2 linked regions of the Arachidicoccus terrestris genome follow. Each later gene encodes a partner of the first gene's protein in a complex. Links are inferred from orthologs where the notes say so. Each region holds a gene or a part of one and is shown in the gene's direction. Other genes may lie near its edges.

Evidence for each region.
Region 2: the proteins of pheT (region 1) and pheS are in contact, whole or in part, in a crystal structure (PDB 6P24), measured with the Escherichia coli proteins. The link is inferred for Arachidicoccus terrestris from one-to-one orthologs.

What each region holds. Positions count from the first base shown.
Region 1 is NZ_CP083387.1:2,377,988-2,393,867, reverse strand. What follows is about bases 8,364-11,454. They hold pheT (phenylalanine--tRNA ligase subunit beta), read left to right. Parts: upstream 8,364-8,745; coding sequence 8,746-11,163; downstream 11,164-11,454. Other genes in these bases: K9M52_RS09380 (hypothetical protein), read left to right, coding at 11,226-11,454; K9M52_RS09390 (M1 family metallopeptidase), read right to left, coding at 8,364-8,518. Outside these bases: K9M52_RS09410 (DUF1735 domain-containing protein), read right to left, coding at 1-353; K9M52_RS09405 (SusD/RagB family nutrient-binding outer membrane lipoprotein), read right to left, coding at 388-1,974; K9M52_RS09400 (SusC/RagA family TonB-linked outer membrane protein), read right to left, coding at 1,997-5,149; K9M52_RS09395 (gliding motility protein GldB-related protein), read right to left, coding at 5,490-6,494; more of K9M52_RS09390, read right to left, coding at 6,632-8,363; more of K9M52_RS09380, read left to right, coding at 11,455-11,510; K9M52_RS09375 (cell division protein ZapA), read left to right, coding at 11,515-11,844; K9M52_RS09370 (TMEM175 family protein), read left to right, coding at 11,938-12,534; hemL (glutamate-1-semialdehyde 2,1-aminomutase), read left to right, coding at 12,635-13,924; K9M52_RS09360 (hypothetical protein), read left to right, coding at 14,002-14,253; K9M52_RS09355 (PstS family phosphate ABC transporter substrate-binding protein), read left to right, coding at 14,310-15,251; K9M52_RS09350 (tetratricopeptide repeat protein), read left to right, coding at 15,323-15,880.
Region 2 is NZ_CP083387.1:2,660,032-2,675,687, forward strand. The notes cover bases 4,387-7,253. They hold pheS (phenylalanine--tRNA ligase subunit alpha), read left to right. Parts: upstream 4,387-5,239; coding sequence 5,240-6,268; downstream 6,269-7,253. Other genes in these bases: frr (ribosome recycling factor), read left to right, coding at 4,640-5,203; K9M52_RS10335 (phosphoglycerate kinase), read left to right, coding at 6,317-7,253. Outside these bases: rny (ribonuclease Y), read left to right, coding at 1-557; translational GTPase TypA, read left to right, coding at 808-2,610; K9M52_RS10315 (DUF4251 domain-containing protein), read right to left, coding at 2,758-3,303; K9M52_RS10320 (transketolase), read right to left, coding at 3,475-4,323; more of K9M52_RS10335, read left to right, coding at 7,254-7,513; K9M52_RS10340 (hypothetical protein), read right to left, coding at 7,633-7,863; K9M52_RS10345 (CCDC90 family protein), read right to left, coding at 8,377-8,739; K9M52_RS10350 (RNA-guided endonuclease TnpB family protein), read right to left, coding at 8,765-9,973; K9M52_RS10355 (MBL fold metallo-hydrolase), read right to left, coding at 11,175-12,641; K9M52_RS10360 (ArsR/SmtB family transcription factor), read right to left, coding at 12,723-13,064; tRNA (adenosine(37)-N6)-threonylcarbamoyltransferase complex dimerization subunit type 1 TsaB, read right to left, coding at 13,186-13,869; purN (phosphoribosylglycinamide formyltransferase), read right to left, coding at 14,080-14,661; K9M52_RS10375 (c-type cytochrome), read left to right, coding at 14,931-15,656.

The sequences.
Region 1 (15,880 bases):
ACCGGCATTTCATAATTCGCTTCATCTGCCGCATGAGCCTCATTATACGTTGCTAATAAAGACTCGTCGATATCGATTGTTACCTTGATGTCCTGAGGTGCCATGTCATGTCCGGCATAATCCACATTCACATTAAATGAAGCAGTATCTCCGGACTTTAATGAACCCAGGTCAATCGCAAACCTTACAGCAGCCCCACCTGACGGGAGAGCCGCCGGAGTACCCGTGTTGGCAAATTCAGTAACATTGTTTGATTTGTTGGTGTCGAGTGTTAAAGATTCATCTTTTAAACATGAGGTTAGTCCCAAAGATAAAAGAAGAACAAATACACTGAATATCGTTATTTTTTTCATATATTAGATTTATATTGAAATTAAAAGTTCGTCATTATTCTGGATCCCAAAATATCCTTGACGTAAATTGATTGATATCCTTTGGTACATTCTCATTATTGTATGAGAGTTCACTGGTGGGATAAAGAATTCTTGAAGGCAGTTTATCCGTCCGGGAACTGGTCGATTGTAAAGAGGCAAAAGTTAAAACACCGTTTGAAGAGCCATTTACAATTTTCGGATATCCGGTTCTTCTAAAATCATTCCAAGATTGATCAGAGTTGACCATATTAAGAGCAATATACTTTTGTGTAATAATTGCTTCCAGTTTTTGAGCATTGTTCTCAGCAAGATCAATATGAACAAGATAACTGTCTGGATTCATATCTAAGTAGGCCTGATAGTCCGTTTCAGGATTCCAATTGGTCAAATCATAGTTTCCATCACTTAACCTATAAATATACTTATAGGAATCTAATACGCCAGCGTCAAAATATGTCTTAACGTCGCCGCTCACTCCGAGACCACCAACAAGCGCCGCTTCAGCCTGCATAAAATCAGCTTCAGCGAGCGTCAGGATTGGCATACTGGCGCCCGGGCCTTTTAATACGCCGATATTATTATTCTTGTCTTGATAAGGCGTAATCCAACTGCCTGCTGATGGTGCAGAAGGCACACTATTGCTCTCATAGCCTAACTGATTTATTCCATAGGATGAGCCTCCGAAATTATTAAAGATAGCATACCCTCTGTAGTCATCTAATTTATTTCCATCATAGAATGCAGAAACAAACGTGCAAGTCATCCATGCCCTATTTGCGGTGGATCCTGTATAGGTATAACCCCAACTGTTGTACAATGGATTTTGCTTACCGTCAGCTTGCTGATACCCCGGATTTACCATAGCATCCTTATCTAAAAATCCGACAGCATCATAATTATTATTAAAGGTCAGGGTTCCTTTTGAGCGTAATGCAATCCTCAATTTAAGCGTATTTGCCAGCTTTTTCCAATCGTCCATATCACCACCAAAAAGAACATCATTGTCCCCAAATTCCTGCACATTACTGGAACCATTGGTTTCTAAGTCGTGCTGACCCTCATTAATAGAAGCGATGGCCCCGTCTAACAGCGCATAGATGCTGTCATATACCACCTTTGCATCGTCATATTTGGGCGTTAAATTCTCTTTCTCTTTAAAGGCATCAGTATAGGGTACGTTATTATAGGTATCTACTAATAACTGGAAAACCAACGCCTTCATAATCTTAGCGGCTCCATTATAATAGGCATAACTTAAATCGCCATTGGTATGAGTAATAATCCATTGGTAATCCGTCAAATTATTATAGGCATCATTCCAACACCCCTGAAAATTTCCATTTCCGAAACTGTAGGTGACGGCTGGCCCAAAACCACCATACCCGCCAGCATTAGCCATGTACCCCACCAGCTGCGCACCCATGGTATTGTAGGTGTTTACCACAGCTCCTGTAGACGTCAATGCCTGTGATAACATTAGCTCAGGAGTTGAGTTGGTCGCTGAATTTGGATTGTCATTAATATTGAGATACTTCTGGCAGGACGTCATACCGAACATCAACGCACAGCTCAATATTGTTATATATAGTATTCTTTTCATATCTTAGTATTTGTTTCCTTTCTTAGAATGTGATTGAAATTGTTCCACCATAATATCTTGAAGGAGGTGCAGAGCTGATTCCGGTAATACCTACACCGTTACTTGTACTTGCCACTTCACTATATTCAGGGTCTGTATATAAGTTGGTTTTAGGCAACCAAATAAAGAGGTTGCGCCCTTGTAAACTTATAGTCAACTTCTTAATTGCCTTAGTTTTCTTTAATAAGCTTCTTGGCAAATCATAAGAAAGGCTCAATTCACGCAATTTCCAAAATGCACCGGATGAAACATAGTTTGAAGAAACTGCTCTGTTTAAATCGTCTGTCCAATACCCGGAGTTACCATTTCCGTCTGTAATGGTTATGTTCGTGTTTTTAATATATGTTCCCGGATTATCTGGATCTTCATAAACAGAATTCGGGAATACAAATCTTCCTCTGTTAAAAATTGTTGTTTGAATACCGGTACCTGCCCAGTCATAAGTATTACCGCCTCCGAAATACATATCATATCCGCCTCTGTATTCAAATAATCCCGCAAGGGTTATTCCCTTATAGCTAACATTAAAGTCCAATCCCAATCTGTTTTTCGCTACAGCATTCCCCAACACTTTAAGATTTGGATCTTTTGTTGGCAATCCAGATTCTCTGTCTACAATGACATGACCTTCTGGATCCCTGTAATAATCCAGACCCATGATCACAGGAAATGCATATCCTGCTTTAGCATAGGACCCCGATCCATCTCCATAGGACGATAACGCAATCTGGTTGATCAAGTCTCCATTGATACTTACGACTTTGTTATCCAGATAGGTATAGTTAACACCAAAAGTTACATCCCAATCGTCATTTCTGATCGGAGTTACTTTCAATTCGGTTTCGATACCCTGGCTCATTGTTTCACCAACATTAGTCAGGTAGGAGCTTCCACCGGAAGCAGAAGAAATCCCTGTGCTAACCGTTTGGTCAGATGTGGTAGAGTGATAGTATGTAAAAGCTGCTGTTACTAAATCTCGTTCAAACAAGTTCATATCAAAACCAAACTCATATTGGTTGGTCATTTCCGGTTTCAGATCGTCTGAAACGATTCTGTTATCCAGCCCAAATCCGGGTAAACTTCCATATGGAAAGCCTGCCTGTTGAGAGTAGGTTCTCTGCAACTGATAAGCACCGTAAGTGCCCGGCAAGTTAACTTCACCCACTTTTGAGATACCTCCACGAATCTTCAGGAAGTGAATAACCGGACTTTCTTTTAAGAAATCTATCGCCGAAGTTGCTATAAAAGATATATCCGCAGAAGGGTAGAAGAAGTTTCTTGTATTTACGGGTAAAATAGAGGTCCAGTCATTTCTTCCGGTCATATGTAAGAAAAGGTAGTTTCTGTACCCAATACGGAAATCTCCATAGAAGCCCATGGTACGGGCTTTATAATTACTTTCACTTGCGCCGGGGATACCGACAAGGTTTCCAACGTTATATAATTCTGGCACAACCAGTGGTGACGCTGAAACATTAACGCCTTTATATTCATCCTGATTCCATTGCCCACCTCCTAGGAAATTAAAGCTAAAATCATTTGCTTTGAAATGGGCTTGAAAAAACAGGTCACTCAGTAAGTTCGTGCTATAGAACTCTCCATCAGATACAGCCGCAGCGATGTCGGACTTTGAGTTACCACTTACGTCTTTTGCATATTGAGTATAGGTAAATGAGCCATTCCAGGTCTTATCGGAATAATTCCTGTGTGTAATCCCCTGCCTAGCCGTTAATTCTAACCAGGAGAATGGGTTGTAAGTCACCTGCACATTCCCGACCAAATATGAGTTACGGGAGTGTTGGCGATAATTGTCCAATTCCCAATACGGGTTCAGATACCATGGATTATAGTAGCCATTAGGATTTGCGAATGGGTCTGTCTGCCAATTCTTGTATCTTGTAATATTGATATCTGACGGCATGTTCAACATGTTGTTATATATGTCCGCTGTTCTGGTCGTGATATCATAGTTATTCTGTGTGAATCCCAGTGAATAAGTTGCTTTCACTTTATCATCAAATAGCTTACGCGTTCCATTTATGCGAAGGGAGGCACGATTGAATTTATCTTTAGGAGTCGTTCCTTTTACAGTAGCATATTGACCTGACATGTAGAATGTAGAAACATCATCGCCACTCGTCAGTGAGAAATCAGTCTGATTGGTCATGCCCTTATCCCAGAAATCTCTTCTTGTATCATTTCCGGAATATGTCATCGTTTCTTGAGAGCCGTCTTCCAGAGGATCTCCTAAAGGTACAGTAGACCCGTCAAATGGAGGGCCATAGCTTTGATTCTCAATGCTGGAAAAAGTAGGAAACCCATTTGCATCATAGCCATAGGCACTACCTCCCTGACCATACTTTGTCTGCATTTTCGGAAAATAAGCAACACTTTCAATGGTTGCCGTCTGAGAAAGTTTTACTGCAGTACTCCCAGCACGTCCTTTTTTAGTGGTTACGATTATCGCTCCATTGGACGCCTTAGAACCATAGATCGCAGCCGCGCCAGCACCTTGCAATACGTTAATTGACGCAACGTCTTCCGGATTCAAATTACCTAATACCTCATTGGGCACAATAACATTATCCAACACGATCAACGCTTCATTATTTCCGGTAAGCGATCTGTTACCCCTTAAAATAATACGATAGTTCGGGTTAACGCCTCCTGTTGTTCCCTGGATCTGTAAACCTGCTACCTTGTCTTGCAGCCCTCCGGCAATATTTACACTTTTAGCCTGAGTGATTTGTTCGCCCGCAACAATTGTTTGTGCCGCACCTAATTCGATCTTCTTTCTTGTAATACCCCCTGCGGTAACGACTACATCTGTTAGATTGTTGTTAGACGATTTTAGTTCAATGTCCAAATCTCTTTTGTCAATAACAATAGAAAGGTCATCATAGCCAATGGAAGAAACGATCAATGTTTGACCGATTTCGGCTTTAATGGTGAAATGCCCATCATCATTTGTTAGGGTTCCTTGATTGGTTCCTTGTAGTTTGATCGAAGCCGATGGAATGGCTTCCCCTCTTTCGTTCCGTACGGTGCCTTCAACATTTGCCTTATTTTGCGCAAATACTTTGTTCGCGAATACGAACAGCCCGAAACAGAAAATTAATAAAAGTTTTTGTCTCATGTACTTTTAAATTGATTAATAAATCTGATTGGAGTCGTTAGTTACAATTTGGATTTTAGTTAATTATTATGGTCTCATTGTAAGGGTAACAACGGCGTAAAGTTATTAAACCATTCAACACAATTAACGTTTTGGCAAGATTTTTTTTAAAAGACTTTAACGGTAGATGATATAAATTTTATATGTTTTTTAATTTCATGTATATAAAACGCTAATAAACAACAAAGTATGCTTTTAAATAGTCTACAAATTAAGTAGACTACAAACAACATTATGATTATTTTTATTTGAATAGTTGTTGCAAAAAAGGCTAAACTATGAAATATTTTTTCTTCTTTCGTTAAAATTTTAGAGCCCACACCTTTTCTCCCATCAATTGTGGCAGATTAATTTTAGGATGGTCTTTCATATACTCTTTCACATACAGGAACCCTAAGTATTTCCCGATATTATTAGGATATTCCATTGGCAGGTCGTCGGGCCTTTGATTATCGCTCATATATTCAACAATAATTTCAGGATTTTGGATTTGTAGCAGTTTTTCATGTTCAAAATACTTCTTTATTAAATAAGTGTTGTTTGCACACCACGTCATTTGTTTCCCCGAATAGCCAAAGATTAAAGAGTCCGGCAGATCTGGCAGTAAGGCTTTTAAAACATATAATTTTCTGCCTTCTTCAATCATTTTGTCTTTTAAGGTATATTGTTCAGCTTTATCCGGAAATATTTTCGCGATCCAACTACCTATGACAGAAGGAGCAATATAATCGGGTGTAAATTGATGCAATCGCTGCTGTCCAAATAAACTCAACAAATAATCAGATTGATACCCGGTAAACCCCGGACCTAAAAATTGTTGTAATCCAATGGCGAGACCAGCTTTACTGGCAAAACATCCATACCCGTCAACCGGCCCTATATAAGTAATTATACGACCGGGTAGTGATAAGTGAGGAAAATAGATCTTCGCCCTTTTTAGCGCATTTTCAATTTTCTTAAGCTGCCGGTCTAAATGCGGGATATAATCGTCTATACTATCATACAAATAACGGTTTTCAACAATGAATTTGTTCATCTCATCAGGCAGAACAGCATCATCCATGGAAAATGCGGCGATATTATATAGAAAGCCTTCATAGAAATAACCATATTGGGTTTTAAGCCTTTTTAACCCCTCACTCATGTAATGAGTATTGGTATCCAGTGCAAAGAAATCCTTTTCAAAATGGTCTACCTTGATATCCAGTTTGACTTTCCGGATATTAGGCCCCTTCCTTTTGCCCGCTTTACAGCCAAAATAGCATACCACACAAGCCATTACAAAAATGATCCAGTTTCTTCGCATAGGTCCAAAAATAAGTTTAATCAAATAAAAACAGACAATGCATGGCTTTACTATTTCTGTATAGCGAAATGCATTGTCTGTTTAATTTAAGACAGCTTTCTTTCTGCCTACCGTAGGTATCCTCCGGAACCCCTGAACTACTTAGCCGTCCAAACATTATCCGCCGGCGTATAATCCATAAAGAGATTACCGTCTAATGTGATTTTCGCGATGGCCTTTTTGGTAGTAATCTTTAAAACCTGTTCCAGTTGATTTTCCTTCCAGGTAATCGGCGTCTGATGTTTTGTACTGGTTGTACCATCTGTATACGTAACAACCACATCAAATGGAATTGCAAATCCACCGGGATTATCAATGGTCAGAGTATATGTTCCATTCCCTTTCTCAACTTTAGATAACCGGATATCGATATAGTTATTAGTAAAAAACCAGTTCTGGAAAAACCAGTTCAAGTTCCGGCCGGAACCAGCGTTCATCGCACCAAAATAATCCCAGGGAATGGGATGTTTGCCGTTCCATGTGTCCATGTAATAATGTAAGGCTTTTTTGAAGAGCTGATCTCCTAGTAAATCCTTGAGTGCCAGATAACTTAAAGAGGCCTTCCCATAAGAATTATGTCCATATCCCGCACCACTTACCTGACTGGACATAGAAATAATCGGCTGATCTTCTTCTGCTGCCGGGTTCCTGATATACCTGGCGACCCTGAACATCTTATATACTGAATCAGCATGCGCTTTGCCAAATTCTTTCTGACCAATTAAATACTCAAACGTCGTCGCCCAGCCTTCGTCCATATAGGCGTAGCGGGTTTCGTTAATCCCCATATAAAACGGAAAATAGGTATGCGCAATTTCATGGTCCTGTACCATTTGAGAGAATTTCAGATCGGGCGTTGTTCCATCATTGACCATCATGGGGTACTCCATATCGGCGTATCCCTGGAAGGAAGTCATTTTGGAAAACGGATAGGGAACGCCGGGCCACTCGGTAGAAAAATAATGAAGTGAGTGCTGGGCCCAGGCTACATTATGGTGAAAGTCTGTCGCGGTATCATTAAAGGCGGCCTGCACGCTGGCGCGCCTACCTGTTTTAGGATCAACTACAACACTTGCTGCATCCCATACATAATTTTTACTCGTACCGAAACACATATCTGTAATATGATCCGCTTTAAATTTCCAGGTGTTCCAATCATTTTGCTTCGTGACCTTTCCGCTTTTAACTTCCTGAAAATTAGCAATATGCATCACTTCATCTGACGTATAGGACTTTTTCAACCGCATCGCGATCTCTGGTTGAAGCACTTCATCGGGATTCAATAAATCTCCCGTCGCATAGACGATATAGTTTTTAGGGACACTTACCGCTAATGTATAATCATTAAAATCATTATAGAATTCCTGGCGGTCAGAGTGGTCCAGCATGTCCCAGCCGTTATAATCATCATAGACAGAAACCCTGGGATAGCTATAGGCTACATAAAAGGTGGTACTATCAATCTGGCCTTCCCTGCCGCTTTGTTTTGACAGGGGGTAGTTCCAGTTAATATCCAGATCTATTGTCTGATGTGGCAAAACGGGTGACTTCAGCCGAATCCCCGCCACAGTACCCCAGCCCTTAGCGTCAACGTTATATACTTGATTATCAATTACCAAGTGGGTAATATCCAGTCCGGTATCCAGAAAGTCGGGGCTTGTTACATGAGACCTTGGAGAGGTAGGCTTATGTAAATTGTTGACAAATCGAATGGCAATCATTTTAAGTGTATCCGGGCTGTTGTTGGTATATTTGATCTTTTCCTGACCCGTTACCAGACGCGTTTCAGGCGTTACCTTAACCTGAATATCATAGGCCCCTTTATTTTGCCAGTAGTTTTTACCGGGCTGCCCGTTAAGCGTTCTCGTCCCTTTTTCAATCGCTTTTTTTATGTTTCTGGGAACATACAGCTCTTGAGCAGCGAGTGACAGGCTGCCCATCGTCAACAGGCACCCGCTGATTGCGGTTAATAATGATCTTTGCATCCTATTATTTTGTTTGATTAATCGTAGAACATTGTCTTGAGCTGTGAAATTATGAAATTTTTCAGTGAAACGTCGGACGCGCGGTACAATAAGTCCGATTTCAAGCCCTCAGAAACCAACTTATTCTGAAGGACCGGTTATAGGAACTTCTGGTGGCATTCACGAATTACACTTATATTTGCAAACTATTTCAGCGGCATGCCGCACGAATTAAAGCTATTAGATCCATGACGATTTCATATAATTGGTTAAGTGAATATTTACCGGAAAAATTAGATCCTGAAAAACTCTCCAGAATTTTAACCTCCATCGGACTGGAAGTAGAAAGCCTGGAAGATTACCAGAGCATCAAAGGCGGCCTTGAGGGAATCGTAGTAGGAGAGGTGCTAACCTGCGTTCCGCATCCGGGGGCCGATAAGCTAAAGCTTACTACGGTAAATATAGGACAGGAAACGCCGCTGAATATCGTCTGCGGAGCACCCAATGTTGCGGCAGGCCAAAAAGTATTGGTCGCCACCATCGGGACCACCTTATATAATAAAGAAGGAGAGGCGCTGACCATAAAAAAGGCGAAGATCAGGGATGAGGAAAGTATGGGCATGCTCTGTGCAGAGGACGAACTCGGTTTAGGAGAAAGCCATGATGGGATCCTGGTGCTCCCTGCCGATACCAAAATAGGCATTCCGGCAACAGATATTTTTCCGGTTTATACCGATCACATATATGAGATCGGCCTGACACCTAACCGCATGGACGCCCAGAGTCATATGGGGGTTGCCCGCGATGTTACCGCTTACCTGACCCGCCACAACAGCGGAACCTTTAAGATAAAGACACCTTCTGTGAATGGTTTTAAACCGGACAGTTACAGTCACAATATTGATATTCAAATAGACAACCCTGAATTGTGTCCCCGGTACGCAGGTATTGTTCTGTCTGGTGTCAAAGTCGGTCCATCACCAGAGTGGTTGCAGCAAAAGCTGAAAGCCATCGGTCAAAGGCCTATTAATAACATCGTTGATATTACCAACTTCATTTTGCATGAAACCGGGCAGCCGTTGCACGCATTTGACCTGGCGGCCGTTACCGGCAATCAGATCCAGGTCAAAACACTGGATAAGGGCTATTCATTTGAAACACTGGATGGCAAGATCCGTACTTTGTCTGATGAAGACCTGATGATCTGCAACAGTGAGGCGCCTATGTGTATTGCCGGCGTATTCGGCGGTAAAAAAAGCGGCGTAAAAGAAACAACTACAGAGATTTTCCTGGAAAGCGCTGTATTCAATCCTACTTCGATCAGAAAAACGTCGGTTCGCCACGGACTGCGTACTGACGCCGCTTCCCGTTTTGAAAAAGGCGTAGATATTTCAAATACAGTATACGTCCTGAAACGGGCTGCGATGATGATCAGGGAAATTGCCGGAGGCCAGATCAGTTCAGAGATCAAAGATGTGTATCCTACACCGAAGGAAAAAACGCAGGTAGCTTTAAAATACCATTACCTTAAAAAATTAAGTGGCAAAAACTATCATCAAGACACCATTATTAATGTTCTGGAAGCCCTCGGATTTGAAAAAATCAAGGAAGGCATGGATGAAGTCTGGGTGGCCGTTCCTTACAGTAAGCCCGATATCAGCTTGCCGGCCGATATCGTAGAGGAGATCCTGAGAATTGATGGTCTGGATAATATTGATATTCCCAGCTCTATTACAATTACTCCGGCAATAGATGCCAATGGCCTTAAAGAAGATCTCAAAGAAAAGTTAGCGGGGTTTCTGGTGGGAAGAGGTTTTAATGAGATCATGACCAATTCCATTACAGACAGTAAGTATTATAATGAACAGACCTTGCAGTCGGTGGTCAAAATGATCAATAATCTTAGTGCAGATCTGGATGTCATGCGACCGTCTATGATTGAGACCGGTCTGGAGTCTCTCTCATATAATATTAATCGTAAAAATGATAATCTTCAGTTTTTTGAGTTTGGCAAAACCTATAGTACCACGGGCGTAGGGCAGTATCAGGAAAAAGAACACCTGGCCATCTACATTACCGGTAAAGATCATGAGGATCTCTGGTCTGAAAAAGGGACGGCCTATACTATTTATCAGGCAAAGGGCCTGGCTTATGCATTATTGCAGTTATGCGGATTTACCCAGATTAAATTCACCATACTGCCAGAATCCGGCTTCATTGAAGTCGCGGCCGACAAAAAGAAAGTCATAGAAATCCAAACCATCAGTACCGCTAAAAGAGAGCGGTTTGGAATCAAGGTCCCGGTATTTTTTGTGGACCTGGATTTTGGCACATTAATTTCATTAAAGGAAAATAAAAAGATTACTTATAAAGAAGTTTCTAAGTTCCCGACTGTCTATAGAGACTTGGCCTTGGTATTGGATAATAGCGTTCATTATGATCAGATTCTGGAGGTTATTAAAAAAACCAACTTACCTTTACTTAAAGAGACCCGTTTATTTGACGTCTTTGAAAATGATAAACTTGGTAAAGGGAAGAAGTCTCTGGCTATTAACTTTGCCTTCCTGGATGAGCAAAAAACGCTGACAGATAAAGAAATTGATCATATGATGATCAAACTCATAACAGGGTTCGAGAAACAATTAGAAGCAGAAATCCGAAAATAGCGCCTGCGTGCTTCAAGCACTGCAGAATATAAATAAGGCAATAACTTTAAACACTTTTTATCATGGAGCAGACCACGCTTAAAAATCTGGAAGATAAACTGGAGCAACTCCTTAAAAAGTATCAGTTGTTGCAAAAAGAGAATAAGCAGTTGAAAAACAGCTTATCCGAAACTGAAACAGCACTGGCTAAAAGTCAGAAGGCTTGTGAGGCCTTACAGTTAAAACTCGACGCGGGTATTATCAGCACTACTAAAACAATGGACCAGCACCAGCAACAGTTGCTACAAAACCGCATCGATCAGTACCTGAAAGAAATCAATAAATGCCTTACACTTTTAGACGCCTGATAATATGACTGATATCATTATCATTAATGTCCTCATCGGAGATCGAACCTTCCGGCTAAAAACCAAAAAGGCCGATGAGGAGATCGTTCGTAAAACGGTTAAGATGGTCAATGATAAAGTCATGGAATACAAAAGCAAGTTTGCCGGTAAGGACATGCAAGATTATGTTTCGATGGCCTTACTCTGGTTGGCGACAGAACAGAATAAAGCGGGAGAATTCCTCATTGAAATGCAGCAAACCGAGGAAAAACTGCAAAGCTTACAAACAAAACTCGACCGGTTATTGCAGGAAGATGAAACTGAAGACCCGCAGGATGATCCGCACAAATGGTAAACGCCGCGGCCAGATTCTTCTGTCAAAAGATACAATATTGCTATATTTCGGCTAATTTAGGGTTAAATTCCTCACCGTAAGTGATTAATATACATGGAAAAGAATAGACTGGAAGCCTTCAGCGATGGTGTGCTGGCCATTATCATCACAATCATGGTACTGGAACTCAAAATTCCTGAGTCGGGTGATGGCCATTTTAGCGCTCTGCTGCCATTGGTTCCAAAATTCCTTAGCTATATACTCAGTTTTATCTATGTGGGGATATACTGGAATAACCACCACCATATGTTACAATGCTGCAAAGTTGTAAATGGAAAGGTCCTTTGGGCGAATCTGCATTTGCTCTTCTGGTTATCTTTATTTCCTTTTACCACGGCGTGGGTCGGTGAAAACCACACATCAGCAGCGCCACTGGCCTTATATGGCTTTGTGCTGTTTATGGCGGCAATTGCCTGGGTCATCTTACTGAACTGTCTGATCCATGCCAATGACCGCAGCGGCCTGCTTGCCAAGGCAGTCGAAAATAAAACGCTTAAAGAACAGGCCTCTCCGTTTATCTACATAGCCGGCATTGCCAGTGCCTTTTTTATCCCATGGCTGTCCATTGCCTTTTATGCGCTCAGCGCCATCATTTGGCTGGTCCCCGACAAAAGAATTGAAAAAGCGTTAAAAGAAGCCAAACCGGAATAACAATACACCAGAAGGATGCGCCTGATGCATAGGTTGTCCTGAATTATAGCGTACATTTGCTGACTTATAATCGATTTAGAACGACAACGATTCAGATATTATGTACGAATACACGTCCAGCAAACGCCTCTTTGAAAGAGCACAAAATTCCATACCAGGCGGCGTTAATTCTCCGGTCAGGGCTTTTAAAAGTGTCGGAGGTACCCCTATATTTATAGAAAAAGCCAAAGGCGCCTATCTCTATGACGCGGATGGCCAGAAATACATAGATTATATAGCTTCCTGGGGGCCTATGATCCTGGGTCATAGTTATTTACCAGTCGTAAACGCAATACAAAAAAAAGCAGCAAATTCTACTTCTTTCGGCGCGCCGACTGAACTCGAGGTAGAAATGGCTGAATTGATCAAATCCCTGACCAGGAATGTGGATCTGATCCGCATGGTCAATAGCGGAACAGAGGCGTGCATGTCTGCTCTTCGGGTAGCCAGGGGGTATACTGGTAAGAATAAATTTATCAAATTCGAGGGCTGCTACCATGGACATGCCGACATGTTTCTGGTAAAAGCAGGCAGTGGCGTAGCCACTTTTGGCATCCAGGAGGTGCCGGGCGTCACAGCAGGTACTGCCCTGGATACGCTCACGGCTCCCTATAACGACCTGGAAGCGGTCCGCAATCTGGTAAAACAATATGCAGGAGAAATTGCTGCAATTATTGTAGAGCCGGTAGCTGGTAATATGGGTTGTGTATTGCCTGCAGCGGGGTTCCTGGAAGGGCTGCGTCAGATCTGTGATCAGGAAAATATCTTACTTATCTTTGATGAGGTCATGACCGGTTTCAGATTGGCGCCCGGAGGAGCACAAGAGCGGCTCAATATTAATGCAGATCTCGTCACTTATGGTAAAGTGATCGGAGCAGGGCTTCCCGTGGGCGCATTTGGCGGCAAAAAAGAAATTATGGAGCAGGTGGCTCCGTTAGGAAATATCTATCAGGCAGGGACCCTTAGCGGTAATCCGCTGGCAATGATTGCCGGTTATACCTTACTTGCGGAACTAAAGGATCATCCTGAATACTATACAGAATTGAACGAAAAAGGAGCCTTTTTGCAAAAAGGGCTGATTGATATATTTAAAGAAAAGAATATTCCTGTACAGGTTAACCAATTTGGTAGCATGTTAAGCCTCTTTTTTAATACGGAGCCGGTAACTGATTTTGCTTCCGCAAGCCGTTCAGACATGAGCAGGTTTACCCGGTTCTTCCATGGGCTTTTAAAAAGAGGCGTACATTTACCTCCCTCCGGTTATGAAAGTTGGTTCCTTAGCAACGCACTGAGTCAGTCGGATCTGGAGGAAACGCTGGACGTCATCCGCAAGACAGCAGAGGAATTATGAGTATTTTGACAGATTCAGGTATGGAATATAGCAAAATCAACATCTTAGTTGTAGTACAATTATTAAAATGATATATTATGGATACGGATCTGGGTCGTCAGGTTAGGGAAAGACAAAGAAAACGCTATAATAACGTACGGTCAATTAAGGACATCGTCATGGCCGTTTTAATTTTGACCGTAGGAGTTCTAATGTTCTTCGGTGATAAATTTGAGCTGACTCAGGCAATGATGGCTGATAAAGATCCGATCATCAAATATTTATTCGGCGGACTATGCGCGCTTTATGGCGGATTCAGGCTATATAGGGGAATTAAACAAGATTATTAATTTTGTAAATATGTGTTAAATTTAGAAACCGGATTATTTCTAAAAAACAAAAGTTTATGTTTTTTTTTCGTGCAACAAAATTTCTACTTATTTTTAGCCTCGTTCTTTGGAATTTAACTTCCTGTGAATCCAAAATAAAAAAGGATAGTCATCCTCAAGAAGGAACCCTTCGTGTGAGTGTGGACGAGTCTTTTAAACCCATAATTGATCAACAAATCATGGTTTTCGAAGCCTCTTTCCCAAAAGCGCACATTGAAATTAAATATAAGTCAGAAGCCGACTGTTTTCGAGATTTTCAATCCGACAGTACGCAAATGATTCTTGTAACCAGGGCCCCGAACGAAGAGGAAAGTGATTATTACAAAAAAGTTTTGGGTCATCCATTATTGTACTCCGTACTGGCCTATGATGCAGTTGCACTTGTGGTCAACCGTTCAGCTGATGATAGTACATTTTCAATTGAGCAGCTACGGAAATTATTGACTGATAAAACCCCTGGCAAATATCAGGTACTATTAGATGGCGATAATGCTACCAGTTCAGTCAGATTTATTATGGATTCTATCACAAATGGAAAAAACTTTGGTGTTAACGTAAAAGGGACTAGTGGCAACGAAGATGTCTTAAAGCAGGTAGCAGATAATAAAAATGCTATTGGTTTTGTTGGCTCGAGTTGGATACTGGGGTCAGAAATTGCAGAAAAATACAGAGACCGGGTAAAACTGGCTTATGTGGAATGTAAGCGATGCAATGACGGAACCTTTGCAAAGCCTTCGCAAGCAACAATATACAGTGTCCAGTATCCTTTGGTACGTCCTTTGTATGGGATTCTGAAAAATGCTGATATCGGATTAGGCGCTTCCTTTTACAATTTTATGAGTTTTGAAAGAGGACAACTGATTTTCAGAAGGGGGGAGCTTGTCCCCGCAAAGATGAATTTCGTCGTCCGAAAGGTGATTAACAAACCGGATCAGGATTCATCAGTCAAAGATAAATAGAGGTATTAAAATTTTTAAAGCGATAAACCTACATATCGAAATCAGGTAAACAAAAAATAAAAATGAAGAAAATGAAGAAGGTTGTTTTTAGTTTTCTCGCGGTTGTAAGTGCAATTTCATTTGCCACGGCGCAAAGCCTGGAAGAGGGCGTTAAAGCACTGTATTACCAAAAATATACAAACGCCGAGAAAATTTTGCAGGATGTTGTAAACAAAGCAAAAGAACCAGATGGCCAGGCCATTTATTGGTTAGGCCAGGTGTATTTGGATAACACATATGGTGAAGCAGACGGTGTGGCTAAAGCCAACGCGCTGTATCAAAAATACGCTGCGAGTAAAGATCCATGGGTATTGGTCGGTCTTGGTGAAATAGACTTTATCAACCATAACAAACAGGCCGCTGAACAGAAATTTGAGGCCGCTTTAGCTGCAGCTGATAAATTCAAGGGCAGACATAAAGAAGAAGAGCAGGCTAAACTCATGACAGCTGTTGGCCGTGCCAGCGTGTATGGAAACAGAGATATCGGTGATCCCGCTTATGCTATTCCCATATTACAGAAAGCTATGGATCTGGATAAAACCAATCCGGAACCTTGCCTGTATTTAGGGATGAACTTTTTAAAATTAGGT
Region 2 (15,656 bases), 280 kb from region 1 along the record:
TGCTGATGCACAGCCGGGAAACGGCAAACCTTTGCGGTATTATGGCCTCAGAGCTGGGGTTAAATCCTAAGCTGGCTAAAAGAGCCGGGTTATTGCACGACATTGGTAAAGTGCCGGACGAAGAAACAGAATTAAGCCATGCGCTTTTAGGGGCGAAACTGGCTGAAAAATATGGCGAGAATCCAGCTGTTGTGAACGCCATTGGCGCCCACCATGATGAAATGGAAATGCTGTATGTCATCTCCCCCATTATTCAGGCCTGTGATGCCATCAGCGGTGCCAGACCCGGTGCCCGTCGTGAGATCATGCAGCAATATATTCAGCGTATCAAAGATCTGGAATCTCTGGCTCAGGGCTATACCGGCGTGGAAAAAGCCTATGCCATCCAGGCGGGCCGTGAACTTCGCGTAATTGTTGAGGCCGATAAAGTAACGGACGAAGACTCCAATAAGCTTAGTTTTGAAATTGCGCAGAAGATACAGACAGAAATGACCTATCCGGGCCAGATCAAAGTGACAGTCATCCGCGAAAAAAGAGCAGTGAATGTTGCCAGATAAGGCAGTAAATCAATAAGTTGCATGGCCTTTCTGTAAGTTATAGAATCATAATAATAAGCCCTTCCGGTTTTGTTTCAAAATCAGAAGGGCTTTTTTCTGCAAACAATACTGGTTGACAACTGAGCCCTACGAGGTAATATACGCTCCCTTTCTATGTTATTTTGCCATTAACACATACAAAACCTTATCCTTTAATACTGATTGAGCCAATTATTTAGTACCTTTGCGCCCTTAATATAAAATTATTTTAATGGACATCAGAAACATTGCCATAATTGCGCACGTTGACCACGGTAAAACCACACTGGTAGACAAGATCTTGCATACGACAAAAGTATTTCGCGAGAACCAGGAATCAGGTGAACTGATCATGGACAATAACGATCTGGAACGAGAAAGAGGGATTACCATTTTTAGCAAAAACGCTGCAGTTAATTATAAAGGCATTAAAATTAACGTTATCGATACACCGGGCCACTCTGACTTTGGCGGTGAGGTCGAAAGAGTCCTGAAAATGGCAGACGGCGTTATATTACTGGTGGATGCTTTTGAAGGTCCAATGCCACAGACCAGATTTGTATTGCAGAAAGCTTTGCAACTCAACCTGAAACCTATTGTTGTTATCAATAAAGTTGACAAACCGAACTGCCGCCCCGATGAGGTACATGATGCAGTATTTGAACTGTTCTTTAATCTGGATGCAACAGAGGAGCAGCTTGACTTTCCTACTTACTATGGTAGTGGCAAGAACGGTTGGTTCAATGATTCGCTTACTGAGATCGAAGGTATCGAGCCACTGATGGACGGTATTCTTAAACACGTTCCGGAGCCCGTTGTTAACGAAGGCCCACTGCAGATGCAGATCACTTCCCTGGATTATTCTTCTTTCCTGGGTCGGATCGCTGTAGGTAAAGTAACCAGGGGTTCGATCAAAGAATCTCAGCAGATCGCGCTGGTACAGGCAGACGGCTCGGTCAAAAAATCAAAAGTAAAAGAACTTTATGTGTTTGAAGGTATGGGTAAACGGCGCGCTGAAGAAGTCGTAGCCGGAGATCTCTGCGCGGTTGTCGGACTGGAAGATTTTAATATTGGTGACACCATTTGTGACGCTGAGGTACCCGAACCATTACCCGTTATTGCTGTGGATGAACCTACCATGAGCATGCTATTTTCCATTAACACGTCTCCGTTCTTTGGCAAAGAAGGTAAGTTTGTCACTTCCAGGCATCTTAGAGACCGTCTGATGAAAGAAACAGAGAAAAACCTAGCCTTGAAAGTTGAGGATACAGACAGTGCGGATAGCTTCCTGGTATACGGTAGAGGGATACTTCACCTGGGCGTGCTTATCGAGACCATGCGCAGGGAAGGGTATGAACTGACGGTAGGACAACCGCAGGTATTGGTGAAAACAATAGATGGCAAAAAGAACGAACCTTATGAAAACCTGGTAGTAGACGTACCGGCAGATTTCAGCGGGAAAGTAATTGATCTGGTTACACAGCGTAAAGGAGAAATGCTGATCATGGAAAGTAAAGGAGAAATGCAGCACCTTGAATTTGAGATTCCGTCCAGAGGCCTGATTGGGCTGCGTTCTCAGATGTTAACCAACACAGCCGGTGAAGCAGTAATGGCACACCGTTTTGTAGACTATAAACCATGGAAAGGTGTAATCCCCGGTAGAAATAACGGCGTACTGATTTCCAAGAATATGGCTACGACCACTGCTTATTCCATAGATAAATTACAGGATAGAGGATCCTTCTTTGTAGATCCCGGAGAAGACGTCTACATCGGGCAGATCATTGCTGAGCATATTAAGCCGGGTGACCTGGTTGTCAACGCGACGGAAGGAAAGAAGCTGACCAATATGCGCGCCAGTGGTAGTGATGATTCTGTACGGATTGTCCCTAAGATCCAGATGACCCTGGAAGAGTGTATGGAATATATCCAGGACGATGAATGTATTGAAGTGACGCCTAAGCATATCCGTTTGCGTAAGACGCTCTTGAATGAAGAAGACAGAAGAAAACAATCCAAGAGCATGAAAGCCTAAGCTGCATGCTTAGCGCCTGCATCGCTGCAGGATTGAATCAATAAGCATTTAGATGAAGATTCGGTTTGAATAGAAAAGAAAGCATCCTATCAGTATAATCTGCAGGATGCTTTCTTTTTACCCGAATTGGCAAAATAAGTTTTCTGATCAATTGCCATTCAATATATCGGATTTCTGAGCGTCGATCTTGCCATAAAAGCTCATTTGGTCCCGGTTGACACTTTGGACCTGTAACGTACAATATCCGTTCTGAGAAATGTTTAGCGTCATCTTGTCGGCAGATTTCTGGTTGTTGACTTTGATGGTTACAACATAATAGCCTCTTTTTGATTTTTCATAATTATACTTGAAAGCGGTTGTTTCAAAATCAATGCCCCCTTTGGAAGGATCCATCTCTGCATGATAAGAGCGACCATAAAAGGGCAGGTGCACTTTGAGAGAGTCTTTGGTGACAGATAGGTAATACCCGGGCCCTAATTGACGCAACTGTTGTCCGCTTCCGTTCGGCAGAATATCCAGTACGCCCACACGCAGCGGATTGGCACTGGTCGCATTATAAATAAAGTTACCTGCCTGCACCAAAGTGGCGACCTTCTCTTGTTCTGCTGTTTTTTCTATATTGCTTTTAGTCGTACTACAGGCACTGATGCTGATAATGGCCAGGCTGATCAGTGTGATTATTGCTGTTTTCATCGAAAGAGGTTTATGTATTAAAGTTAGTCATTATATTCCTAACCCACAAGCAGATTAGGGCAAGCGCCCTATTGCGGCGGTAAATGCACAAAAAAAGAGGGCCGGCAGCGATTTAACGTGTCTGACCCTCTTTTAAGTTGAATATCAACTGTAATATTGGCTCCTTGGTGATTAATAATCTCCAAGAGGTGTTTCCGGTAATTGTTTCAGTGCGCTGGCCAACTGCTCATCATTAGGTGCAATACCATGCCATTCATGGTGACCTTCCATAAAGTCAACACCTTTACCCATAACGGTTTTCATCAGTATGACCACAGGACTACCCGGCTTAGCTGCCTGTTTAGCTTCCTTTAGTTTTGCGGAGATAGCAGCAATATCATTGCCCTGTTCAAGTACGAATACCTGCCATTTAAAAGCCTTGAATTTGGCGGGCAAATCCCCCAGATCCATCACTTCTTTGGTGGGACCGTCGATCTGCTGGCCGTTCCAGTCAACTGTCAGTATCAGCCTTTCTACATCCAGATTAGGGATAGCCATAATTGCTTCCCAGTTCTGGCCTTCTTCCAGTTCTCCGTCACCACAGAGCGCATACACATAATTGTCATCCCCATTTTGTTTTTTAGCCAGGGCTGCACCCAGGGCAACACTTATGCCTTGTCCCAGAGACCCGCTGGCAACACGGATACCCGGAAGGTGCTCATGGGTTGTAGGATGTCCCTGAAGACGGGAGTTAATCTGGCGGAAGGTCGCCAGTTCCTTTACGTCAAAATAACCGGCACGTGCCAGAGTAGCGTAGAACACAGGAGAAATATGGCCGTTGGACAGGAAGAAGATATCTTCTCCGATGCCATCCATATCAAAACCTTCTTTGCGTTTCATAACGTCAAAATACAAGGCTGTAAAATAGTCAGCACAACCCAGAGAACCTCCCGGGTGCCCACTTTGACAACCGTGTACCATTCTGACGATATCACGACGAATCTGCGTTGCTGTCTGCTCTAATTGTTTAATATCTGCCATTTCAATGTAGTCTTTTTGTTTTAATACTTTTTTGTTCAATGATTTTTTCAGGTTCGAAGATAACGCATTTTAGTTTAATGTGTCGTCAACAACCGAACTGATTTATGGTGATTTCTATTGCAAAATTAAACCTGGGATTATCCTCCCCGTTTTTGAGACCTAAATCGCCTTTAAGCGAACGGTTGTTTTGCAAAATAGCCGGTAGGGGTACATTGTAGTAGGGCTCCGATACCATCCGTTTTACTAATTATTTGGGAAAAAATCATGGCACAAAGGATCTTTTAAGTTAATTTCGCCACACTTAAACTGGAATTTTATGTCAGATACAATAGACTCTATACTCAGCGAAGCAAAGGCCGGAATGAAAAAAAGAATGGCACATCTGGAAGTGGAACTGACCAGGATTCGTGCCGGTAAGGCCTCAGCTTCTATTCTGGATGGTGTTATGGCGGAGTATTATGGCAGCCCGACACCTATTGCGCAAATTGCCAATATCAGTGTAATGGATGCCAGAACCATTTCAATCCAGCCCTGGGAAAAAAACATGCTCAGTGTGATTGAAAGGGCTATTATGGCAGCCAATATTGGATTGACCCCTCAAAACGATGGTGTTCAGATCCGCCTTTTTATGCCTCCGCTGACCGAAGAACGCAGACGTGAACTCTTTAAAAGAGCGACAGCGGAAGGTGAAAACGGCAAGGTGGGTATCAGAAATATCAGAAGGGACAGCATAGAGCAAATAAAAAAACTGCAAAAAGATGGCCTGAGTGAAGACTTGGCTAAAGGCGGTGAAAAAAGTGTACAGGAGCTGACCGATAGTTTTATTGCACAGGTGGATTCCGTGTTGGCGGCCAAAGAAAAAGAAATCATGGAGATCTAAGGAATACAGAGGTGTTTCCTTCACCTCACATAACATATGGACGAATTACTTAAACAGATTGAATCTTATACAGTGGCCATTGAGGCGGCGTCGGCTTCCACTAAGGAAGAGGCAGAAGCCTTCCGTATCCAGTATTTGGGAACCAAGGGGATTGTGAAATCCCTGATGGGATCTATGAAAGATATCCAGCCAGATCAACGTAAGGCTGCCGGCCAGGCGCTGAATGAATTTAAGAAATTGGCTGAGACAAAGCTGGAGTCACTCCAGGCGGGCACAGCCGGGCAAGTGGCTGATGAGCAGAGAATTGACCTTTCCCTTCCCGGAGATTTCGTCGGAGTCGGCACCCGGCATCCGCTCAGTATCGTACGTGGCAGAATCGTATCGATCTTTAAGAAGCTCGGTTTTGCCATTGCTGAAGGTCCGGATATTGAAGATGACTGGCATAATTTCGGCGCGATGAACCTCCCGGAAGACCATCCGGCCAGAGATATGCAGGATACCTTTTATATCTCTCAGAACCCGTCCTGGTTACTCAGAACGCATACGAGCAGTGTGCAGGCCAGGGTAATGGAGACTCAAAAACCGCCTATCCGGGTGATTTGTCCCGGCAGGGTTTATCGTAACGAAACGATCAGCGCCAGAGCGCATTGTTTTTTCCATCAGGTAGAAGGGCTATATATCGCTGAGAATGTGAGTTTTGCTGACCTAAAACAAACCTTGTACTTTTTTGTCCAGGAAATGTTTGGTAAAGAGGTTAAAGTCCGGTTTCGGCCCAGCTATTTTCCCTTTACAGAGCCCAGCGCAGAAATGGACATCAGCTGCCTGATCTGCGAAGGCAAAGGCTGTAATGTATGTAAACATACCGGATGGGTTGAAATTCTGGGAAGCGGCATGGTGCATCCAAATGTACTGGAGAACTTTGGGATTGATTCCACTAAATATACGGGATTTGCATTTGGAATGGGTGTGGAAAGAATTGCACAGCTTAAATACCGGGTCAATGACCTGCGGCTATACTCTCAAAATGATGTACGCTTTTTGCAGCAGTTTACCGGAGCTGTTTAAGAAAATCAGTGTCCGGCATCATCTCAAATCAAACAAAAACAAAAAAGCATGAGTAAGTTCAACGATTACAATTTTAAGGGACATAAGGCGCTTATCCGCGTCGATTTTAATGTGCCTTTAGATAAGCAGACACAGGAAATTACCGATGATACTCGTATCAGGGCTGCGCTTCCGACCGTTAAAAAGATTTTGGCTGATGGCGGAAGCGTTATTCTGATGAGTCATTTGGGCAGGCCTAAAAATGGCCCGGAAGCTAAATTTTCCTTAAAGCATGTTCAGGGGCGTGTGAGCGAACTGCTGGGTGTTGATGTCGCGTTTGCTGATGACTGCATCGGTGCACAGGCAACGGAAAAAGCTGCGGCATTACAGCCGGGTCAGGTCTTGTTATTGGAAAATTTGCGTTTTTATCCTGAAGAGGAAAAGGGAGGCAAAGACTTTGCGGAAAAGCTCAGTAAATTAGGCGATGTATATGTAAATGATGCTTTCGGAACGGCGCACAGAGCACATGCTTCTACTGCCGTGATTGCTCAGTTCTTCCCCGCAGACAAGAAAATGTTCGGTTTGCTGATGCAGGCGGAAGTTGCCAGTGCGGAGAAGGTATTACATAATGCAGAAGCACCTTTCTGCGCCATTATCGGTGGTGCGAAAGTATCAGATAAGATTCTGATCATAGAAAATCTGCTGGAAAGAGCGACAGATATCATTATTGGCGGTGGCATGGCTTATACATTTTTCAAGGCACAAGGCGGACAGATCGGGAACTCTCTTTGTGAAGAAGACCGGCTTGATACAGCACTGGAATTGATTAAGAAAGCTGATGCTAAAGGCGTCTGTATCCATCTGCCCAGTGATTCTATTATCGCGGATAAGTTTGCGGCTGACGCAGAGGTATCTGCCGCGCCGAGTACCAATATTCCCGCCGGATGGATGGGACTGGATATTGCTGAAGAGGCAAGAGCCAGTTTTTGCAATGCGATTAAAAAAGCCAAAACCATTCTTTGGAACGGCCCGATGGGCGTCTTTGAAATGGAAAACTTTCAGGGAGGAACGAAAGCTATTGCGGAAGCGGTGGCAGAGGCAACGGCAAACGGTGCTTTCTCTCTGGTGGGGGGGGGCGATAGTGTCGCTGCTGTCAATAAATTTGATCTGGCCGATAAGATCAGCTATGTTTCAACGGGCGGTGGCGCTTTACTGGAATATTTCGAAGGCAAAACCCTGCCAGGTATTGCAGCGATCAGCGAATAGAAGAATAAGATAATGATCAGAAAAATAACCTCATTTGGCTAATCGACGGTAAGGCTATGAGGATAAAATAAATTCGGGGGATGTCCACTTTATTAAAATGGGTTTCCCCCGAATTCGTTTTAGTTCTTGAAATAGAGTCCCAGCATGAGTGTTAAAATGGGAATCAAAATACCTAAGATCATTTTGAGCATCATCCCATTTAACCGGTTGGTCAGATTTTCAGAAAGCTGACTCATTTCTGCTCTAACATTGCTGAATTCTGCTCTGATATCGCTGAAGCCCGTTCTCATCTCTGTTCTTATTTCACTGAGCTCGGCTCTTAAAAAGTCTTTGGTTACGTAGTCTTTCATTGCTTCATTAATTTTGACACTGAACACTGAATCGATGTATCCGACCAATGATTCAGCTTGTCTTTAGCTGGTTGACAGTTGTGGTAGGGAGATATTTACAGGGTCCGCCATATGGCCTGCATCGAATTTCGTTTCCTTCCGTAAATCAACTGCCATGAAATCCGAGAATGTTTCAGAAAAATAACCTTCTTTAACTAACCAACAGTATGCTTAAGTGAATAAAGTGAACTGCCCACCCACGCTAAAGCGATGAATGGGCTTCGTGCTTCACAGCGACTTGCTTACTGCCCAAATGGGTTAGAAGTCTTATTATCGCTCCACACGTGTACTCGCAAGTCCCTTACGAGGTTTTTAAGTCTTTTACTGACAAAACGAAAGTAAATGTACTTTGTAAAACAGCCAAATACTTTTGTGCCTTACATCCCACCCACACTACGTGATGAATGGGTTTTACGGCACGTTCTATAAATTCGGGGCGTGCCCATTTTAATAAAGCCATTCCCCAGATTTATTTTATATTTTGAAATAGAGCCCTAACATCAGTGTTAAAATGGGAATCAAAATACCTAAGATCATTTTTAGCATCATCCCATTTAACCGGTTGGTCAGATTTTCAGAAAGCTGACTCATTTCTGCTCTAACATTGCTGAATTCTGCTCTGATATCGCTGAAGCCCGTTCTCATCTCTGTTCTTATTTCACTGAGCTCGGCCCTTAAAAAGTCTTTGGTTACGTAGTCTTTCATTGCTTCATTAATTTTGACACTGAACACTGAATCGATGTATCCGACCAATGATTCAGCTTCTTCTTTGTTTTTTGCCTGAGCATAAAACTTGAAAAGTGCATTTGCCGCACTGGAATCTCCAGTTGAAATCATTTTCTGACATTTTGTTACTGCTCAGCTATGCATCAGGTTTTTCCTTTTGCTTAGCCTTCGCTTCAGGCTTCACAGACTCCCCTGGTGGGGACGCCTCCGCCTGTTTTTGTTTAGTGTCCGACTGTGCACCACAGCCAGACAATATTTTCAGACCTTCCCTGAGTATGTTCCGGGCGGCATTGACATCTCTGTCATGCATGGTATGACAGCAGCTGCAGGCCCAGGCCCTGTCTGCCAATGTCAGGTCTTCTTTCTTTTCCCCGCAGACATGACAGGTTTTGGAAGAGGGGAAGAACCGGTCAACTTTCACGAACTTCCGGCCATACCAGTCGCATTTGTACTCGAGTTGGGTCAGTAGCTTTCCCAGTGAAGCGTCTGACAGGGACTTTGCCAGACAGTGGTTTTTCAACATGTTTTTCACCGTAAGGTCCTCTACCGCGACGGTGTCGTGATTCTTGACGATGTCGGTAGTGATCTTATGTAGGTGGTCCTCCCTGAGGTTCTTTATCCTTTCATGCAGCCGGGCTACTATATGGCGTTGCCGTTTCCTGGATTTGCTGCCTTTCTGCTTTTTAGAGAGTTGTCTTTGTCTGTGTTTTAGTTTCTTCTCCAGTGTCTTCAGCGGTTTGATATTTTCATATCTGGTGCCATCCGACAGGATGGCGGCATCCTTGATCCCTACGTCGACACTGGTATCCTTACCCGTACCGGCCAGTATCTCTCTGGGGACCTCACAGGTAAAGGAAACATAATAGTTGCCTGTAGTGGTCCTGGACAGATGCAGGTATAATATTTTCCCTTTGATCTGCCTGCTTATTTTTATTCTGATCCCTGTTTTCAGTTTCGGGAGCCAGAGGTGATCACCCTCTACCCTGAAGCCCTGTGGCAGCTTAAAGCACTGACGGTCGCTCCTGCACCTGAATCTGGGGTACCTGTTCTGTCCCTTAAAGAAACGCCTGTAGCTATCATCTACATTTTGCATGGCCATCTGCAGTGGCTGGGCGATCACCTCGCCCAGCCACCCGGTTTCCTGCCGGCTTTTAAGGACAGGCAGCATTTTGGCGGTGTCATAGTAAGACAGGGATTTGCCGGTCTCTTCATAGGTCTTTTGCCGCAGTTCAAGGGCATAATTGTACACGAACCTGACGCAGCCAAATTGCCGGGCCAGAAAATTAATCTGCTCCCCTTCAGGGTAGATCCGAAATTTATAGGCTTTCAGATGCGTGCTTTTCACAATTTAATTTTTTTACAATAGAATGCCTGTACTCCTTTAATGTCGTCTTATACGACCAGGGTATGATTTCAATAATATTTGGATTGATGGCTGTTCTTACTGCTTATGGCAAAGCGGCAGATGTACAGTCAGGTCAAATCAACGAAGTAGGTTCGTCATCCTCTCTATCAGTGCTTTTCCGATGACAGGGGCAAAATTAAATAATTACAGTGAAAGAAGCAGAGATGGCTGTCAACTTTTAAAGACAGGTTCTTTTGATTCTGGAGCGTCGCTTTGAGTAGGGGGTACAACTTGTAGCCCTTTTTGGATATAATAAACTGACAACCAATTAAATAATTATATACCTGAGCAGTTACGACATTTTAAAGTTACGAAAAATTGTTTGATCCCGGAAATTTGTACATCGAATGATTTATCACTACTGATCAGCTCAATGTTTATTCAGACCGCATATGGCAAAGCGGTGTTTCCTGAACAATGCTTTAGGGATAGTCCATCAGTGTTATCTTTTGCAGAAGATACGGATGGGTTAACCATGCTGTCCGGTAGGATTCATCTAACGGTGACCTCTCTCCCTTTTATTTACCTTTTTGCAGGCTAGGTCCTGAATTTATATGCTTTTAAGTATGATCTTTTCATGGCTTAGCATATGTATTGTAGAACAGGAATTCTGCCTACAATATATTTTACGTTTTCTACTTTGATTGATACTGGCCAGGTCCCTGTTTTTCCAGGGTAATAACTTCTGAACCATTAGTGCAAAACCGGGAAAATATATGGAGTCGGCCAAAGTATTTATCCGGGATTTTAGACATATTTTGCACCGCTGTAATGCAGTGATGACGGAGCTTTTAGAATAGGTGGGAAAAATATCCCTTTTTTAAAGGCCGGATAAGTGTCTTGGGGAATGTTTAGAACGCAAAGAAATAGTCCCTATTGGGGCGTCTAAAGCACTGTCTTGGTAGATAAGATTATTGCATGACAAGCTTTATTACCTTAGATCAAATGCGAAAGACTGCCGTATTAGCGATATTCACCTGAGTTTTTGATCCACAATATCCCCGCAATAATGATATACGGAGTTCTTTTCCGGACCGAATGACGATGGATGAAAGATAAAATGGACTGAGGCTAGCCTTAATAACAAGGCTAGCCTCAGTCCATTCATAGCATTCGGGTATGCTTATTTGGAAGTGCAGCTTTACTTTGCTGCGTTGTTGTCTCTTTTCGCAGCCTGGGCGTCTTCTGCTTCCTTAAGTTGCTCCTCAGTCACGGTAACAGCAACCGGTATTTTCGATTCTTGCTCGATCGCTTTCCAGCCACCCAATATATTGCGGAGATTATGAAACCCCTGTTTTTTTAGAATGGAAGCGCCGATCACACTGCGATAGCCGCTTTGGCAATGGATGTAAATGTTATCCGTATCCTCAATAGCGGCTACCCTAAGCGGATTGAGCAACTGGGGGAGTGGAATATTGACGGCGTCGGCGACATGCCCTGCGTCAAATTCGCTTTCCTTCCGGACATCCAATACTAATAATTGCTGATCAAAAGGCAGGTCCATGGCCAGTTCGTCGCTTTCTACGTCGATAATCATATCGACAGGGAGCCCCGCTTTTAGCCATGCGTTAAAACCACCCTCCAAGTAGCCGATCATTTTATCAAATCCTACCCTGGCCAGCCGGGTCATCGCTTCTTTTTCCATCCCTGGTTCTGTAATCACCAATAGCTGTTTATCAAAGGGAATCAGGCTTCCTGCCCATTCCGCAAACCGGCCGTTCAGGCCGATGAAGATGGAACCTGGAACAAAGCCCTGTGTAAAAATTTCTTTATCCCGGGTATCTATGATCCAGATACCCTCTTGTTTTCCCGCCTCCTGAAAGGCTTTCGGTGCTAATGGCTGCATGGCTTTTTCCAGGACGGCGTCCAGCTCCTCATAGCCTTTTTTGTTCATCGCCGCATTGATCGGAAAATAGCTGGGCGGTTCGGGCAAATCTGCCGTGACCGCCTTGATAAAGGCAGATTTACTGGTGGCTTGCAATGCGTAGTTGGTCTTTTTCTGGTCCCCGATCGTGCTGTAAGTGGTCGTACCGAGATTCTTGCCGCAGCTGCTGCCGGCACCATGTGCCGGATACACCAGGACATCTTCGGGTAACGGAACGATCTTTGACTGAAGGCTTTCGTATAACATACCTGCCAGATCCTCTTTGGTAAGTTCGTCTCCCTTTTGTGCCAGGTCCGGCCGGCCGACATCTCCTACAAACAAAGTATCGCCTGTAAAGACTGCATGCGGCTGATCCTTTTCGTCGCGAAGCAGATAACAGGTGCTTTCAAGCGTGTGCCCCGGTGTATGCAAGACTTCGATCATACATTTTCCCAAAGGGAAGATCTGATGATCACTGGCGACTTCCACATCAAACCCTGCCTTGGTCTCGGGGCCGTAGACGATGGGGGCACCTGTTGCTTTATGCAGGTCCAGATGGCCACTGATAAAGTCTGCATGAAAATGCGTCTCAAAAATATACTTGATGGAAGCCTTTCTTTCTCCGGCCAGCTCAATATAAGCCTGGGTATCACGCATCGGGTCAATAATGGCTGCCTCACCATCGCTCTCGATGTAATAAGCAGCTTCACTCAGACAACCCGTATATAACTGTTGAATATACATAAACGAAATTTGTGCTGCACAAAGGTACAACACGACTTTAAGGACAGTACGTTAAGACAAATAGAATTCCCTGCTGATAAACTACTTTAGCAATTCATCAACAAAGGTCACCAATTCCTGCATCCTGTTATAATTGATCGTATAATAGATAAACTTACCATCTCTTTGGGTAGTGACCAAAGCGGCTCTTCTTAGGATAGCTAGATGCTGAGAAACGACAGATTGTTCTAACCTCAATTTGACATAAATCTCTGTTACCGTAATCTTTTCATTTTCCTGAATAAGTTTAATGATCTGTAACCGGAGTTTATGATTGATTGCGCGTAGGATTAACGCGGCCTTTTTCATTCTCAGGAAATCTATAGTGATTTCTTCTTGACTTTTTGGATCCTTGATAATGATGGTTTGCGCTGCGTTGCTCATATTATAAATAGATATTTTTAATAATCGGTTATAAATTAATGTATAAAGTTATACAATATTTGTTGTTTTCCTTGTATATATATATTTAAAATGACAAATTTTTAACATATCAATTCCGGTGCTAAATCTTAGCTGTTGTATAAAAAGATTTAAAGTATAAAGGCTCGCTATAGGCTATATCCGCAAAACGTTTTTGCACAAAATATGACTGGGCAATTTTGTTCTGTGCAGCACTGCCTGCGGGTAGGTCCATAAAGTCAAAATTGCCATTCGGACAGATCTCTTTCCATTTATTCATACCGGAACCAAAGAAACAAACCTTTTTTACCTGGTTTGCAAAGGGTCGCACAAAACCCTTGCCATCGAGCAGATAAGCGCCGGGAGCCAGGAGTATATTTAAATGGTCGTCATATAAAGCCGTAAAGACTTCCATGCGACGGGCATCGATCATCGGAGCAAGGAGTATTCTACCTGGATCTTCCTGCTCAAGGATGACTTTTTCTGCCATGATTTCAAGGGTGTTTAAAAGTATCAGTGGTTTATTTAATGTATAGCAAATTCCTTTGGCAGAGGAGAGTCCGACCCGAAGCCCAGTATAGGAGCCAGGCCCGGCACTCACTGATACTGCATCAATATTAGATAATTGCTTGCCGGTTTTTTCTAATATGATATTTATGGCTGATTGTAAAAAAGATGCATGGGACTTCTGTTCCATATGCGTTATTTCTGCGAGAATGTTATCAGATTCACCCAGACTTACGCAGGCTTCCCCCGCTGCGCAATCGATGTGTAGCAATAGTGCCATTATATTCTAAAATTAAATTATATGTTAAATAAAATTAAAATTATAAAACAAATATTTGTTAGTATAAAAACTATATCTACCTTGCCTATAGATAAACGACATAGTCTTTTTGTTTAATGATGAGATGATTTGGTTTCTTTGGCCTTCTATTCCAAGATAGAGGGCCAATTTCATTATAGAATCATCCAGTTCATCTGGTAAAAGGACTACTTATTCCTCTGTAAAGAGGTTGGGATGTTGTTCAATATATGTTTCAATAACCTCAGGAAAATGCCGGTGCTCTAAAACGTGGATCTTACCGGCCAGTTCAGCTGCAGTATCACCCGGTAGTACCGGACATGTGGTCTGGAACAGATGTTTTCCGTGGTCATAGGCTTCATCGACCAGGTGAATGGTAATGCCTGATTCTTTTTCTCCGGCAGCAATTACTGCCTGATGTACAAAATCACCATACATGCCTTTTCCTCCATATTTCGGCAAGAGCGCCGGATGTATATTAATGATCCTATTTTGAAAAGCTGTCACAAGGTTACTTGGGACTTTCCATAGGAAACCCGCTAGTATAATGATATTAATATTCCTTTTTTGTAGCTCCTTTATATATGTATCCGTATCAAAAAATGCAGCCCTGTTAATAACTAAGGTTTCGATGTCAAATTTGCTGGCTTTATCTAAAACGCCGGCGCTATTTTTACTGGATAACACTAACTTAACTGTAATGTTTGAATGATTTTCAAAGTGCTCCATTATCTTTTCTGCATTGGAGCCAGCCCCAGATGCAAAAATTGCCATGTTTATTTTTTTATGCATATGACAAAGGTCTGTCAATAAGTTGAAAACCGAGAGTAAATTGTTTAAAATTAATGGCTACCATAGGGGAAACTAAAAAAAAATATATGATGTAATAACTTCTGTAACCATTAGTAGTATTGAGTTATAGCTGATTTAAAGATCCGGTTTATTTAAAAAATTAATGACCGGATGTTCTTTTGTCAATTTCGTGTCATATTTTTGCGGCTGTCAGGGATATTTCTCCACATTCCAACAACTGAATTGTGAATATGATCCACTTAAGAAAAGTAACCGCGAAGGTTGGTTTAATTGTTAGTTTAATCTTTTTGTTGTCGTTCGCGCAGGATGCAAAAGCGCAGGATGGCAAAGCTTTATTTACAGCAAATTGTGCTTCCTGTCACAGTGTTCATAAAGATATGACCGGGCCCGCACTGGCAGGTGTTGAAAGCCGTTGGCCAGATCGCGCGCACATTATTGCCTGGGTACATAATAGTTCTAAAGTATTGTCCTCTGGCGACAAATATGCGAACACGCTGTTCGAAAAATGGAACAAGACCCCGATGACTCATTTTGAGGGGCTACTGTCCGACGATGACGTAAATGCGATCCTGGACTATGTAAAAGTAGAGGAAGCAAAAAAAACAGCAGCACCGGCAGCAGGAGCCGCTACACAGACATCCGGCGAACAATCTGATAATACCTTATTATATGTAGTACTAACGGGTGTTCTTGCCATCGTCGCAATTATCCTGTTACAGGTTAACAGCAGTCTGAAGAGAATGTCCAATAAAAAAGAAGGACATCCGGTACTGGGACCTATTCCTTTCTACAGAAATAAGAAGTTCATTGCGGTTGTTGCTATCCTGATCTTCATCTATATCGGATACTGGCTGGCCAGTGGTGCGATCGGTCTGGGGCATTCTCAAAACTATGAACCTAAACAGCCGATATTCTATTCACACAAAGTGCATGCGGGTATCAATCAGATCAACTGT